2 regions of the Terrabacter sp. 2YAF2 genome follow, and region 1 is predicted to be linked to the other one. Evidence: riboswitches for the same ligand, from Rfam matches in the RefSeq annotation. Region 1 holds a riboswitch; the other holds the start of a gene.
The links. A riboswitch is a leader RNA that binds a small molecule or an ion and turns the genes downstream of it on or off. The one in region 1 is predicted to bind cyclic di-AMP.
Positions count from the first base shown of each region.

Region 1 (7,809 bases):
CGCAACCGGCTCCACGATCGCATCGTCTTCCGCCGCACGGGTGACGGCGACCTCGCCGACGCCGGGTCGTGGACGAGGCTCCGGCTCCAGCCCTGAGTCCCGCCCACACCCCGGAGACGGAACAGGGCAGCCCGACGAGTCGGACTGCCCTGCTTCATCCCTGGGTGTGGATGGGGACGCGGCTATCGCGTGGCCACCTCACACGCTCCGGAAGAAATCACTTCTCGGATCACCTCCCTTCGGTTTCGATGTCACGACCGTACGTCGGGTCCGAACGAGGCTGCAAGACCTTTGTTCGCAGGCCGGATCGACAGGCGCCCACCTCGGGATCCGGCGCGACCGCGGTGCGGGGCGGACGAGAAGGGCAGCACGCCCGACTCCGAGGCTGTCTCACCCTCGTCCTCGGCCGGATGGGGCGCGGACAGGCTCGCGCCCCCGACGAGCATCGCGAGCAGTACCGGCAGCTCGAGGTATGCCGCGTAGCTCGAGAGGGCGGCATACACCGTCCAGCCCTGGGCGAAGTAGAGGCCGAAGAGCACCGCGAAGACCGCGGCTGCGACGAAGCCGGCGGCCCAGACCCGCGGGCCCGTCGCCCACGGCAGGCGCGCCTCGAAGGCAGCCGTCGCGTCGGGAGCCACCCGCGGCATGAGGGCCACCCAGACGACGTAACTCATGGTCTGCAAGAAGGCGGAGACGGTGAGCAGCCGCAGGCCCAGGACGGTCGAGGCGGTGCCGGGCAGTGCGCTGGCCGCCAGGACGGAATCACCGTCGCCGACGACGCTGCGCACCATGCCGGGGTCTGCGGTCAGCCACCCGTCGATCAGCCCGGTCAGGATGAGGGCCGGGATCGCGACGACCCAGAGCACCTGCACCGCCCGGAACGCCCGGCGTCCCCGGCGCGAGGTGATCCGGCGGGACCACTCCCAGAGGAAGAAGAGCGGCACGACGTGGTGGAGGTGGGCCAGCACGACGACGTGGTGGTCCGGGAAGGTCAGCGACGCAGCAACCGCGACACCGATGACCACGCACGCCGCCACCAGACGGCGGCCGACCAGCACGTGGCGGGCGGCGGCGAGGAGGACGGCGTAGCCGAGAACGATCTCCGCGAGCACCGCCGGCCGTCCGACGACGCCGACGAGGAGGCGGCAGACCACGATGCCCGTGACCAGTGCGACCAGCAGGTCGAGGAAGGGACGGCTCAGGAGCCCCCCGAAGCGCCCGACGACGTAGCGGACCTCGAGGAGGTTGTGCAGGACCCCGAAGAGGATGAGCCCGATGACGGCCGTCACCATGGGAGCCCCGAGTGCGGCCGCCAGCGACAGGGCGACCGACCCGAGCATGACGAGCGTGATCGACAGCGAGCGCGTCACCGCGCTCGCTCCACTCGCCACCTCGCCCGCCGCCACCCGCCCATGTTTTCGTCGGCAGGTCGGGCGGGCCACCGGAGAAACCCAATCGTTAGGGTCCTGTGGCGTGACCGAGATTCGCGGGGACGGCGTGCAGGAGCCCGGCGGCCTGCGCGCGATCGCGCTGTCGGCATACGGCCCCACCCTCCTCGGGTCGACGGGCGCGGGGGCGGTGTCGCCGATCATCGCCGTGTCGGCGCGCGAGCTCGGCGCCTCGGTCGGGGTTGCCGCCCTCCTCGTCGCGATGATGGGCGTGGGTCAGCTGCACGGCGACTTGCCCTCGGGCGCGCTCGCCGCGCGCATCGGTGAGCGCCGCGCGCTGCTCGTCGCCGCCGTGATCGAGGCGGCCGGCATGCTCGTCTCGGCGCTCGCGGGCGGCCTCGTCATGCTCTTCGTCGGCGTCCTCGTCATCGGCCTCGCGGGCTCCCTCTTCGGGCTGGCCCGGCAGGCCTACCTCACCGAGGCCGTCCCGGTCGCGATGCGGGCGCGGGCGCTGTCGACCCTCGGCGGGGTGCACCGCATCGGCTACTTCGTCGGACCCTTCATCGGCTCGCTCGTCATCGCCGCCTGGGGCACGGAGTCCGCGTATGCCGTGGGCGGCGTCGCGAGCATCGCCGCCTTCGTCCTCGTCCTCCTCGCGCCCGACATCACCGGGTCGGCGCATCTACTCACCGGCGGCGGGCCCCCGCGCAGCGTGGCGTCGGTGCTCCTGCAGCACCGGCACGTCCTGCTGACGCTGGGCACCGGAGCCATGTGCGTGGCCGGCGCGCGTGCCATCCGCGAGGCCCTCGTCCCGCTGTGGGCCGAGTCGGTCGGTTTCTCCCCGGCGCAGACGTCACTCGTCTTCGGCGTGGCCGGCGCCATCGACATGGCGCTCTTCTATCCGTCGGGGTGGCTCATGGACCGCCACGGTCGGGTGGCCGCTGCCGTGCCGAGCATGCTCGTGCTCGGTCTGGGGATGGCCCTGATGCCGCTGGCGACGAGCCTCGTGGCCGTGACGGCCGCCGCCACCGTGCTCGGCATCGGCAACGGTCTCGGGGCAGGCCTCATCATGACCCTCGGGGCGGACGCGTCCCCCGCGGACGGGCGAGCCCAGTTCCTCGGCGGCTGGCGCCTCTGCGCCGACCTGGGAAGGGCCGCGGGCCCGCTGGCGTTGTCAGGGCTGAGCGCCATCATGTCCCTCGGTGCCTCCGCCGTGGTGCTCGGTGCGGGTGCCGTCGTCGGGGCCGGCTGGCTGCGCCTCTGGGTGCCACGGCACGACCCGACCCGGGTTCGCGATCGTGACCCGGCGACGAGCGGTCCGTGAGCGCTCCCCGACTCTGAGAAGGTATGACCGTGACGGACCTGATCGACACCACCGAGATGTACCTGCGCACCATCTTCGAGCTCGAGGAGGAGGGCATCGTGCCCCTGCGCGCGCGCATCGCGGAGCGTCTCGGCCACTCGGGCCCCACCGTGTCGCAGACGGTGGCCCGCATGGAGCGCGACGGGCTCGTCGCCGTCTCGGGCGACCGTCACCTCGAGCTGTCCGACCACGGACGGCTGCTCGCCACCCGTGTCATGCGCAAGCACCGGCTGGCCGAGCGCCTGCTCGTCGACGTCATCGGCCTCGAGTGGGAGTACGCCCACGACGAGGCCTGCCGGTGGGAGCACGTCATGTCCGAGAAGGTCGAGCGCAAGATCCTCGGCCTCATCGGCGAGGGCCTCGAGTCGCCCTACGGCAACCCCATCCCGGGGCTCGACGAGCTGGGCGTGCGCCAGGACGCGGACTTTCTCACCGGCCTGGTCACCTTGGCCGCGGCGGTGGGCGACGCCCCCGCGGTCGTGACGATCCGGCGCATCGGCGAGCCCGTGCAGGTCGACCCCGAGGCGCTGGCGCTGCTGACGAGCGCGGGGGTGATGCCCGGCGCCCGGGTCGCGGTCGTGCGCGACGGTGCCCGTGTCGTCGCCGTCCGGGAGGGCAGCGAGCCGTCCACGGGCGTCTCCCTGCCCTACACGGTCGCCGTCCACGTCTTCTGCCAGTCCGTCTGACCAACGGGAGTCGTCAGGGTTTGCCCGGCATTGCACGGTCGATATGTGTGGTTATGCCACATCTTGGCCGGGTGTTTGAAAATCCTTTACTTCCGCGTGGCATCGGGGTGACAAGGCCCACTGACTTGGGTACGGTGGGCGAACTTGCTCTCCCCGTCGAGCGAGTGCCCCGGGTCGAACCGCCTAGTCCTGCCATCGACCACGTGGCTCGGCACGAACCGCATGGCAGGAGCGGGGGAACCACTTTCTCCGGGCGTCGAGAGACGCCCTTGGGGTGAAGCCCTCCGTGGACCGAACCTGGTCCGAGCGAAGGCCGGGCAGTACCTCCAGCCCGAACCCGACAGCTCACCTCGCAGGCGTCGAGAGGTCAACCGTGGCTCAGAACGTTCCCGGGCGCCATCGCGCCCCCGGTCGATTCAACGCGATCGCAGAGCTCAAGACGATCGCCAAGGAGTCTGCTCAGCCCGCCGTGAAGGGCGCCGCGATCGTGGCGGCCACGGGTGGCCTCGTCGCCTCGTTCGCCGGCACGGCGAACGCCGCCGACGGCACGAGCAGCGTCACCGCGCCCGCCGCAGTGGGCCCGCAGGTCGGCACCCCGGCTGCCGGCAACGCCCTGTCCTCGATCGGCTACGCCGCGCCCGCCCTCAAGCAGGCCCAGGTCAAGCCCCTCGTGATCGAGGACATCCAGGTCAAGACCGAGCGTGCCGCCCAGCAGAAGGCCGCCGATGAGCTGGCCGCAGCCCAGGCCGCGAAGCAGGCTGCAGCCGACCAGGCCGCCGCCGCGCAGGCCGCCGCTGCTCGTCAGGCCGCCACGCAGCGCGCCTCGCGCTCCACCTCGGCCCAGCGCCCCGCGCTCAACGCCGCTCCGGCTGCGGCCCCCGCCCCGGCACCTGCCCCGAGTGCCAGCGGCATCGTCGGCATCGCGCAGTCGCTCTTCGGTGTGCCCTACGTCTACGGCGGCACCACCCCCTCCGGCTTCGACTGCTCGGGCTTCACCTCGTACGTCTACCGCCAGGCCGGCATCTCGATCCCGCGCACGGCCTCGGCCCAGCAGTCGGCGGCCACGCGGGTCAGCAGCCCCAGCCCCGGCGACCTGGTGTTCTTCGGTACGCCTGCCTACCACGTGGGCATCTACGTCAGCCCGGGCCGCCTGATCGACGCCCAGCGTTCCGGCACGACGGTCGGCAACCACTCGATCTGGACCACGCCCTCGGGCTACGGCCGCTTCTGAGCGACACCTCTCACGCCGCATACGTGATGCCCCCACCGACGTCGGTGGGGGCATCACGCATCTCCCGGCCCGGCAGGCGCCCGTGGTTGACTGAGTCGATGACCGACCAGCCTGCTGCCGAGTCCACGACCCTCATCGAGCTCGACCTCTGGGGCGACCTGACCTGCCCGTACTCCTGGATCGCCAAGCGCCGCGTCGAGGCTGCCGTCGCAGCCTTCGAGCGACCGCACGACGTCAGCGTGCGCCTGCGCTCCTTCGAGCTGCACCCCGACGTGCCGGTGGGCGGCCAGGTGCCCGTGGACGAGCACCTGTCGATGCAGCACGGTGACGCGGGCGCCGGTCGGCTCCTCAACGCCAAGGCCAGCGAGGTGGCCCAGGCTGACGACCTCGTCTTCGACTGGGACCGCGCGGTGCGCGCCAACACCTTCGACGCCCACCGGCTGTGCGCCCTCGCCGGGGAGATGGGTGGGCCGGCCCTGCGGTCGGCCGCGGTCGAGCGCTTCCACGCGGCCCACTTCACCGAGGGCCTCGCCATCGACGACCACGAGGTCCTGCAGCGCCTTGCGGCCGAGTGCGGACTCGACGAGCGTCGCGTCTCCGCGGTCCTCGCCTCCGAGACGTATGCCGAGCACGTGCGGGCCGACGAGGAGCAGGCGCGGTCCATGGGAGTCACGGCGACACCGTTCGTCGTCGCCAACGGGTATGCCGCGGTGTCGGGGGCACATCCGGTCGAGGACTACCTCGCGCTCCTGCGCGGGGTGGCCACCCAGACCGTCTGACCTTCGCCGGGCCGCCGGGGCCGCCGGACCACGGTCAGGTGTCGTCTGCGGCGCCTCCGGCCTGCGCCTCCGCCTCGAGCTCCGCCTGGACCGCGGTGGCGATCATCAGGCCGAGGGTCGTGGTGATCTTCTCGCCGGCTGACATGGCCTTGGGGCCGCCGATGATGGGCGCCACGGCAACGAGCACGCTCTGGGCGTCCTCCAGCGTCAGCTCGGTGTCGGCGGCCGCCGCGATGTTGAGCACGTACGAACTGGCGGGGGCGTCGACGGCCGCCAGCGCGGCCAGGCGTACGAGCATGAGCACCTCGGGGCTGAGGTTCGCCCGTACGACGGATGCGGCGGTCATGTCCGCGATGGTGTCGATCAGTGGCGTTTCGTCTGACATGGTGCGTTCCTCTCGGTCGTGGAAAACTTTGGTCGGGCGGACGGCGTCAGGCGAGGGCCTTCGCCTTGAGCCCGTCGAACTCCGACTGGGTGATGGTTCCCGAGTCGAGCAAGGCCTTGGCGTCGGCGATCTGCGAGGCAGGATTGTGGCTCGTCGTCCCCGCTACCTGCTGGATGTAGTCGGCCTGCGCGGCCTGCCGCTCGGCCGCGGCGGACATCTGCCGCTTCGTCATGCTCCGGCCGCGGGCGATCAGGTAGATGAGGGCGCCGAGCCAGGGCAGGAAGATCAGGACGATGGACCAGCCGGCCTTGGCCCAGCCGCTGAGCTCGGAGTCGCTGAAGAGGTCGAAGATGCACCGGAACCACACCATGATCGCGGCGATCCAGATGAAGAACCAGAAACTCCAGAGGAGGACCTCCCCGAAGCTGTTGGTCATGGAGTCCATTCGTTGCTCCCTAGGTTCGTGTCCGTCGGGCGCCGGTCTGCCTGGTGAGCGCAGCTGCGACGCCAAAAGGACGTGATGTGTGGCCTGCAAGTCAGGCCCACAACCCCAGACTCGGCCGCCGCAAGGGGGGACGCATCGCCCGTCTCGGGTGAGATGTGCGCCGTCGCCTGGGGGCCCTGGGGAACCGTCTGGAGCCGCTTGGGCACGAGAACGGGCTGGAAGGCCCCGTCGATGTCTGCGGCCGGGGACGCGGGGTGCGGTGGATCTGCGTGACGATGGCGTCGGCTCGAGGTACCCGTCCTCGGTGGGAGCACGGATGCTCGCGACACCTGTTGCGCCAGCCCGGCATCCCAGGACCCGGCCGGGGGAAGCAGAGCGGGGATCGCTTGCCGTGGCCGGCGGATCAGCCTCTGCGGATGATGCCGCGCACGCTCGTCGCGGTCCGAGACCCCACGACGTCCTGCTGACGGCCCGCGGTCCGCCTCGTCACTTGAAGTAGGCGAAACCACCTGCTGCTTCGACACGATTCGAGCTGTCGAAGCCGACCGCAACACGTGTCGGATCGGGCCAGCCGACCTTCGCGAACTCCGCCCGCACCGCGTCACGCATCTCGTCGAGCCACTCGCGCAAGCTCGAGGCGAGCCGGGCCTGGATGCCCGCCAATTGTCCGGGGACGGGGAAGTACCACTCGGGCAGAACGTCGTCCGGCGCCCCTGCGAGGAGGACCCAGACGACGAGGTTCTCAGTCCCGATCTCGACGGCGCCGTACCAGAACACCGACTCGACGTGCACCCCGTCCCGGGCCTCTTGCTCGAGGATTGCTCGGGCCGCCCCCACTGCGTCCTCCGCTGCTTGCTGGGCGTCCACGGGAGGGACTGTAGCCCCGAGCCAGCAGCGGCACGACGAATCAATCAAGCGTGCGCGCGAGCGTGAGCGAGAAATGAGTTGGTGCCCCCGGCAAGATTCGAACTTGCGACACCCGCTTTAGGAGAGCGGTGCTCTATCCCCTGAGCTACGAGGGCGGGGCATGGCTGAAACCCTCACTGGAAACCTCGCTGCAAGGGTCGCTGTAACCCTCGCTGTAACGAGGCCCGTCGGGCCGGCCAACGGGGACAGGCTACTGGACCTCTCCGGCGCTTTGGTGCAGGGCAGCCCACGGCGCCACGAGACGCACCATCAGCGGCGTGAGCTGTAGACGCAAGTGGGTGTGTCGGGAGACGTCGTGAAGCCCTCGTCATGGCCGGGATGGTCTGCCGTCGCTGATGGTGATGAGGGGGGCAAGCCCCGCCCGCGCTGCGAAGGCGCGGGCCGATCGTGTGATCACGCAGCCGCGCTTGGTGCGAGCCGCCGGGCGTCAACCCCCTACTACTTGGCGCAGTCTTGACGCTGCCCGGCGGAGTTGCGCATGGCTGCCACCGGCGCCACGACGCGCACCATCTGCGGCAAGTCGGACGAGCGGAGCCGTCTTCAGCGCGGCATGAGCAGCAGACGCCCGGGGGTGTCGGGAGAGCCCACGGGCGGACCGCAAACCC
Region 1 is NZ_JBFRFG010000011.1:42,964-50,772, reverse strand. Features, by position in the region: gene pdxH (pyridoxamine 5'-phosphate oxidase) at 1-96, shown strand, start outside; gene AB4030_RS13640 (hypothetical protein) at 252-1,406, opposite strand; gene AB4030_RS13635 (MFS transporter) at 1,474-2,712, shown strand; gene AB4030_RS13630 (iron dependent repressor, metal binding and dimerization domain protein) at 2,742-3,437, shown strand; cyclic di-AMP (ydaO/yuaA leader) riboswitch at 3,644-3,808, shown strand; gene AB4030_RS13625 (C40 family peptidase) at 3,811-4,668, shown strand; gene AB4030_RS13620 (DsbA family oxidoreductase) at 4,767-5,447, shown strand; gene AB4030_RS13615 (carboxymuconolactone decarboxylase) at 5,482-5,793, opposite strand; gene AB4030_RS13610 (SHOCT domain-containing protein) at 5,879-6,277, opposite strand; gene AB4030_RS13605 (hypothetical protein) at 6,764-7,144, opposite strand; tRNA gene AB4030_RS13600 (tRNA-Arg) at 7,224-7,299, opposite strand.

Region 2 (7,809 bases), on a different contig from region 1:
GAGCACTACGCACCGCCGGTGTCCGAGGTCGACGGTGCCCGCGTCCTCGTCTTCCTCGGCACGCTCTTCGGCCAGACCTCGCCGGTGACGATGTTCTCCGACCTCGTCGGTGCCGAGGTGACGCTGGACGCCGGGGCCACGCTGACCTTCGAGGTCGATCCGGCGCACGAGCACGGGCTGCTCTGCGACACCGGGCTGCTCACGGTCGGCGAGGCGACGGCCAAGCCGGGCGAGATCGTCTTCCATGCCAGCGGCATCCGGCGGATCACCGTCGAGGCCGGCCCCGACGAGCCGGCGCGCTTCCTCGTCCTCGGCGGAGCGCCGTTCGGTGAGCAGATCGTCATGTGGTGGAACTTCATCGGCCGCAGCCACGACGAGGTCGTCGGCTTCCGCGAGGCGTGGCAGCAGGCGTGCGAGACGGGCGGCTCCGAGGCCTACGGCACCTTCCCGGACGCCTGGGACCACACCCTCCCCGCCCCCGGCCTGCCCAACCTGCGCCTGCGCTCCCGCGGCTGAGGGTTTGAGTCGGAGTCCCGATCGGGACAAGGATGGGCGCCATGCGCGCGACGACGATCCATGCCCCCGGCGACATCCGCCTGACCGACGTCCCCGACCCGACCATCGAGGAGCCCACCGACGCCATCGTGCGCGTCGTGGCCGGCTGCATCTGCGGCTCGGACCTCTGGCCCTACCGCGGCGCCAACCCGATCACGCCCGGCTCGACGATCGGCCACGAGGCCGTGGGCGTCGTCGAGGAGATCGGCGGCGACGTGCGCGACATCAAGAAGGGTGACTTCGTCGTCATCCCGTTCGTCCACTGCGACAACACGTGCCCGCACTGCCGCGCCGGCATGACGTCCGTCTGCGACCACCAGGGTTGGACCGAGAGCGGCCAGGCCGAGCTCGTCCGCGTCAACCAGGCGGACGGCAGCCTCGTCAAGACCGACGGCGCGCCCGACGACGCCCTCCTCCCGTCGCTGCTGACCCTCGCCGACGTCATGGCGACCGGCTGGCACGCCGCCGTCTCCTCGCGCGTGCGCCCCGGCGGCACCGCCGTCGTCATCGGTGACGGCGCCGTCGGCCTCTGTGGCGTCATCGCCGCCAAGGAGCTCGGCGCCGAGCGCATCGTCGCGATGTCGCGCCACGAGCCGCGCCAGGCGCTGGCTCGCGACTTCGGCGCGACGCACGTCATCGCCGAGCGCGACGACGCCGGGGTCGAGGCCGTCCTCGAGCTCACGGACGGGGTCGGGGCCGACTCCGTGCTCGAGTGCGTCGGGACCGACCAGTCGATGAAGACCGCCTTCCGCATCGGCCGACCCGGCTCGACCGTCGGTTTCGTCGGCGCCCCGCACGGCGTCGAGCTGCCCGTACGCCAGATGTTCGTCCGCAACGTCGGCCTCGCCGGCGGTATGGCGCCCGTCCGCACCTACCTGCCCGACCTGCTCGAGCGCGTCCTCGACGGGCGCATCGACCCCGGCAAGGTCTTCGACCTGACGCTGCCCCTCGACCAGGTGGCCGAGGGCTACCGCGCCATGGACGAGCGTCGCGCCATCAAGGTGCTCCTGCGCCCCTGAGCTGGCCCGTCAGCAAGCCCCTGAGCTAACCCCTGAGCTAACCCCTGAGCAACCCTCGACAGCCGCCTGCCGGCGACACCGATCGGGTATGCCGTGAGCGCACCCAGCCGTGGACGCGCGGTCTCCGAACCCCGCACGTGACCCACGAACCCCAGCACACGGCATACCCCATCGCACCCCGGAGGACGGAGCGGAACGTGACGCACGCGCGGCTCATCGACACGGCGGCGCCGAGCGCGCCGCGCGGCATCGCGCTCGTGCTCCACGGCGGAGCGGCGCGCCGCCGCCCGATGCGGGTGAGCCCGACCCAGCTGTCGGTCCTGCGGATGGTGCCGATCGCCAGCCGGATCGCCCGCGCCGCGAAGGGCGAGCTCGCCGTCCTGCGGCTGCTCAACTCGACGCGCGGCTGGGACGCGCACCACACTCCCGTCGACGACGTTCGCTGGGCGCTGCAGCAGGTCGCGGACCGTTTCGGACCCGACCTGCCGGTCGGACTCGTCGGGCACTCGCTCGGCGGACGCGCGGCCCTGCTCGCCGCCGGGGAGCGGCGCGTGCGCAGCGCCGTCGCGCTGAACCCGTGGGTCTACCCGACCGAGGGACGCCTCGATCTCACCGGCCGCCGGGTCCTCGTCGTCCACGGCGACCACGACCGCGTCGCCCGCCCGACGAACTCGGCCTCCGTGGCACGCGATCTCGCGCGGACCGCCGAGCGGGTCGGCTACGTCACCGTCGAGGGCGGCAAGCACGCGATGCTGCGCCGCCACGACGTCTTCGACGGGCTGGCCGCCGACTTCACCACCGCGACCCTGCTCGGGCGCCGGCGGGGTGGTGTCGTCGGCCGCGTCCTGGCCGGCGAGGAGTGGGTCGACGTCTGAGGATTTCTGAGGCTCGTCCGAGGGGCGTCTGGGGGATGTCTGGGACTGGCGAGTCACCGCACATTTCGTCGTCGTCTCACCGTTCACTCGTCTGGTGCCCTTTGCTTTTGCGGTCGTCCCATTGGCCCAATACAGTCGGATTAGACCCCTCCAAGACCGGTCCGGAACTAGGTGAGGACCAGGATTGGCCCCGAGATTTGCGTCCGTCGATGACTACATCGCCTCCTACCCCGAGGAGACGCGGACCCAGCTTGAGGGGGTTCGCTGCGCCATTCGTGAAGCGGCTCCGCACGCGGGCGAGAAGATCAGCTACGGGATGGCGACCTTCACCGTCGACGGCAAGCCGCTCGTCTACTACGCCGGCTGGAAGAACCACGTCGGGCTCTACCCCGTCCCGACGGGTGACGCGGCCTTCGAGGAGGCCATCGGCCCCTACCGACGTGCCAAGGACACCGTGCGATTCCCGATCAACCGTCCGGTGCCCCTCGAGCTGATCGCCGAGATCACCGCGTTGTGCCTCAAGCGTCGCGCTGCCGCGTCGGAGCAGTCCGACAGCTGAGCCCCGGCGCCGAAACATTTCGGTGGAACGCCAATCCAGTCAGACCTGCCGTGGCGAACCCCTGCGCGGAGACGGTCGACGACGACCCCCGTCTGAAGCAGAGCAGGAATGGACGGTTCATCTCCTCGTCAAGGAGGAAACAGATGCGCACCACCACCACTCGGATCGCCGGCGCGAGCTTCGTCGCAGCCGCAGCCCTGGCCCTCAGCGTCGGCCCTGCCTTCGCGGCCGACGGCTTCGTCAGCGCCAACCTCAAGCCCGTCGCCGGCAGTGGCGTCAACGGAAGCGGCACGGCCATGGTCGAGGTCAAGGGCAACCAGATCACCGTGACGATGGCCGCCAACGGCCTGCTCGCCGACAGCCCGCACGCCGCGCACATCCACTTCGCCGCTGCAGCCCGTCACGAGTGCCCCGGCCTGTCCGACGACAAGAACGGCGACGGCCACCTCAACACGACCGAGGGCGGCCCCGCCTACGGCGACATCGTCGTCTCGCTGACGAAGACCGGCGACACGAGCCCGAAGTCGGGTCTCGCCATCGACCGCTTCGACACCGCACCTGGCGGCAAGCTGACCTACCAGCGTGGGAGCATCGCGGTCTCGAGCGACGTCGCCCAGGCGATCTCCGCCGGAGAGTCCGTCGTCGTCATCCACGGCGTCGACTACAACAAGGACGGCAAGTACTCCGGCGACACGAAGAGCGACCTCATGCCCTCGCTCCCCACCGAGGCCACCGACCCGGCCCTGTGTGGCGCGCTGCGCGTCGCGCCCGCGGGCGGCATGCACACCGGCGGCGGCCTCGCCGCTGACGGTCTCAAGAGCGGCGGCATGAACAGCGTCGGCATGAACAGCGTCGGCATGACGAGCGGTGGCCAGAACGAGGCGCTCATGCTCGTGGGTGGCGCAGCCCTGCTCGCGGCCGCCGGGACCGGCGTCTTCGCCGCCCGTCGCGCGCGGACGCGCGCCTGAGCGACCGGGCCGGCTCGATGCCTGACCAGCCCGAGCGGCCGTCGTCGAGCGGTCGCCGCGTCACCGGCCGGATCACCAACCGGATCACCCACGGTGCCGCGGCGGCCCTCGCCGTCACCGCCGTCCTGCTCGTCGTCGGGATCGTCGCGCTCACGCTCGGTCTCCGGGGAACGCCTGGTCGGCCGCAGCCCGCAGCGGTGGGAGCGAGGAGCGCGGTGCCCACGGCATCCGCACCTCCCGCCCCCATCGACGCGGGTCCAACGGCGACCCCCGGTTCCGGTGGGCCGGGCGCGCCAGCGGCACCCCGCTCGGTGCCTGGTACGTCATCGCCCGCGAGGGGTGGGGCCAGCGGCATCGGGAACTTCCTCGAGGCCTCCGAGCCGACCGGGATCGAGATCCCGTCGATCGGCGTGCGTTCGACACACTTCGTGCCGCTCGGCATCCAGAGGGACGGGACGATCTCCGTCCCGGGAACGGCACAGGAGGTCGGGCTCTACGGCGCCGGGCCCACCCCGGGCCAGCTCGGACCCGCCGTCCTGGCCGCCCATGTCGACACGCCTTCGGGGGTGCCGGGCATCTTCTACGAGCTGAGCCGGGTCAAGGCGGGCGACGTCGTCAAGGTCTCCCGCCGCGACGGCTCGCACCTGACCTTCACGGTCGACCGGGTCGCAGCCTTCAAGAAGACGCAGTTCCCGACCGAGCTCGTCTACAAGGGCGACTTCACCCGGGCCGAGATCCGTCTCGTGACCTGCGGCGGACCGACCGACAGCCGCAACGAGTACCGCGACAACGTCGTCGTCTTCGGCCACCTCTCCACCGTCACCTGAGAGCCACGTCCTATCTGGCGGCATGCGCCGGACGGGGACGGAGCGACGTATCAGTGGGCCCTCGCCCCGTTGCCTGTTTACATGTGACCTACGTCTCATTCAGCGACGGGTAAAGCCGCGGCAAAGACCTGCAAAGAGGACATTCAAGGATCTCTCCGGCGCCGCGTCGTTACCGTGGCGTGACATTTGCCAGTCGACTCGTTTAGTCTTCCGGGAGCCCGGCCACCAGGTCGGGCTCTCGCGAGGTGGACCGCCTAGTCCTGTCACCGCCTGGCGAGGGAGATCAAACCTTGTGACAGGAGCGGAGGAACCACACGTTTCTCCGGACGTCCGACGCAACGATTTCGGATGTCCTTGGGGTGAAGACCGCACCGCCGCACGACCTGATCGTGAGGTGGAGGCAGCCCGGGCACCTTTCCGCCCGAACCCGACAGCTAACTTCGTAGGCGCGGAGAGGCATCAAGCGTGAACTCAGAGAACATCCGCGGCCGCCACCGTGCACCGGGCCGTCACAACTCCCTTTACGAACTCAGGCTCCTCGCTCGTGAGTCGGCTCAGCCGGCCATGAAGGCCGGAGCCGTCGTGGCCGCCGCCGGCGGCCTCGTCGCCGCTTTCGCCAACCCGGCCAGCGCCGACACCCTGTCGACGGTCGCCGCCCCGGCCGCCGTCGGCCCGGCCCACGCGCCTGCTGCGGCCGCACCGACCGCGCTGTCGAAGATCGGCTACGCCCCCGCGGCGCAGCAGGTCGCTGCCCAGCGTGGCGCCAAGACGGCGCCGACGGTCATCGAGGACATCCAGGTCAAGGCCGCACGTGAGGCTGCTGCCGCCCAGGCTGCGGCCGCTCGCCAGGCCGCTGCCGCCGCCCGCCAGGCCGCTGCCGCACGCGCCTCGCGCGACCTGACCCGTACGACGCTCACGACGAGCACCTCGTCGACGAAGTCGAGCAGCAACACCGCCGTCCCCGGCGCCTCGTCGGGCATGCGCTCGTCGCACAACTGGGCCACCCCGGGCCAGTGCACGTGGGGCGCGCTCAACAAGTGGTACCAGTCCGAGGGCTACTACCCCGGTGGCTGGACCGGCAACGCGATGGCGTGGGCCTCTGGCGCCCGGTCCGCGGGCTACACCGTGGGCAGCATGCCGCGGACGCGTTCGATCATCGTCATGCAGCCCGGCGTCGCCGGCTCCTCCAGCGTGGGGCACGTCGGCTGGGTCACGGCCGTCAACGGCAACCAGGTGACGATCATCGAGATGAACGCGACGGCCGGCGCCTACAACTACGACACGCGCACCGTCACCCTCAGCGGGGGCATGAGCTTCATCTACGCGCCGTGACCCACGGGGCGTGACCGCGGAGTTCTCCGCGACTGAGCCCGTACGAAGGGGAGGATGCCTCGGCATCCTCCCCTTCGGCATACCCCCGCCAACCCCTCGATAACCCCCGGCAACCCTGGACAAACGGGAATGTTCCTCCGGCTCTGCGCCTTGTCGCCCAAGTAGTTGAAACCTCCACCCGCTGCGGGTGGTTGCGGCCAACCACCACCGAACGAGTCACCCAAGAGTCACCGACAGTGAGGAGCAGGCCTGTGTCCACGGCCTTCGAGAGCATCCGCATCGGCCGCTGGGACCTCCCCCAGCGTTTCGTCATGGCACCGCTGACGCGCAACCGCGCGGGCGAGGGCCAGGCGCCGACCGAGCTCAACGCCGAGTACTACGGCCAGCGCGCCAGCGCCGGCCTTCTCATCACCGAGGGCACCCAGCCGAGCGCCGTTGGCCAGGGCTACCTCGACACCCCCGGCATCCACTCCGACGAGCAGGTCGCCGGCTGGCGCCTCGTCGCGGACGCCGTGCACGCAGGCGGGGGCCACGTCGTCGTCCAGCTCATGCACGCCGGTCGCATCGCGCACCCCGACAACAAGGGCGGCCTCGAGAGCGTCGCCCCGAGCGCCATCGCCGCGCCGGGCGAGATCGTGACCGCGAAGGGTCAGCAGGCGTATGCCGTCCCGCGCGCCCTCGAGACCGACGAGATCCCCGCGCTCGTGGCGGAGTTCGTCCACGCTGCGCGCCAGGCCGTCGCGGCCGGGCTCGACGGCGTCGAGGTTCACGCCGCCAACGGCTACCTGCCGCACCAGTTCCTCGCGCCGTCGAGCAACCAGCGCACCGACGCCTACGGCGGCTCGCCGGAGAACCGTGCGCGCCTCGTCGTCGAGATCACCAAGGCCGTGGCCGAGGCGATCGGCGCCGACCGGGTCGGCATCCGCATCTCGCCCGCCCACAACATCCAGGGCGTGCTCGAGGAGGACGAGGCCGACACCGCGGCCACCTACGAGTCCCTCGTCGAGGGCATCGCGCCGCTCGGGCTCGCCTACCTCAGCATCCTCGGCGACCCGGAGTCCGACATCGTCCGCGACCTGCGCAAGCGCTTCGGCGGGCCGATCATCCTCAACACCGGCTTCTCGTCGGTGACGAACCTCGCGGAGGTCGAGGACATCCTCGAGCGCGACCTCGGTGACGTCGTGGCGGTGGGCCGCGAGTTCCTCGCCAACCCGGACCTCGTCCGCCGCTGGCGCGAGGGAGCCCCGCTCAACGAGCCGAACCCGCAGACCTTCTACGGCGGCGGCGCCGAGGGCTACACGGACTACCCCACCCTCCCCTGAGACCGCCTGGATCGCCGCGCCAGCTCCGCCCCGGCGGACTTGGCGCGGCGATCTGGCCCCCCGACCTCGCGCAAGTCCACCCCGGCGGACTTGATGCGGTGATCTGGCCCCCCGACCTCGCGCAAGTCCACCCCGGCGGACTTGATGCGGTGATCTGGCCCCTCCCGAGCTCACCAGGTCCACCCCGGCGGACTTGCGCGAGTGTCAGGTTGGCTCGGGTGGGTCCTGCCCCGGGGTCACCGGGTCGCCCAGGGGTCGCTGGACCCACGTGACGTCTCGCGCGGCACCGAACTTCCAGCCGATGCCGCGGTAGGTCCCGATCGGCTCGAAACCCATCGCCGCGTGCAGCCGT
Region 2 is NZ_JBFRFG010000020.1:4,612-12,420, forward strand. Features, by position in the region: gene AB4030_RS18275 (pirin family protein) at 1-516, shown strand, start outside; gene AB4030_RS18280 (zinc-dependent alcohol dehydrogenase family protein) at 558-1,574, shown strand; gene AB4030_RS18285 (alpha/beta fold hydrolase) at 1,772-2,449, shown strand; gene AB4030_RS18290 (iron chaperone) at 2,634-3,008, shown strand; gene AB4030_RS18295 (hypothetical protein) at 3,152-3,976, shown strand; gene AB4030_RS18300 (sortase domain-containing protein) at 3,994-4,803, shown strand; cyclic di-AMP (ydaO/yuaA leader) riboswitch at 5,078-5,264, shown strand; gene AB4030_RS18305 (CHAP domain-containing protein) at 5,368-6,135, shown strand; gene AB4030_RS18310 (alkene reductase) at 6,387-7,457, shown strand; gene AB4030_RS18315 (GNAT family N-acetyltransferase) at 7,662-7,809, opposite strand, start outside.
Region 2: another riboswitch for cyclic di-AMP. It lies ahead of AB4030_RS18305 (CHAP domain-containing protein); the one in region 1 lies ahead of AB4030_RS13625 (C40 family peptidase).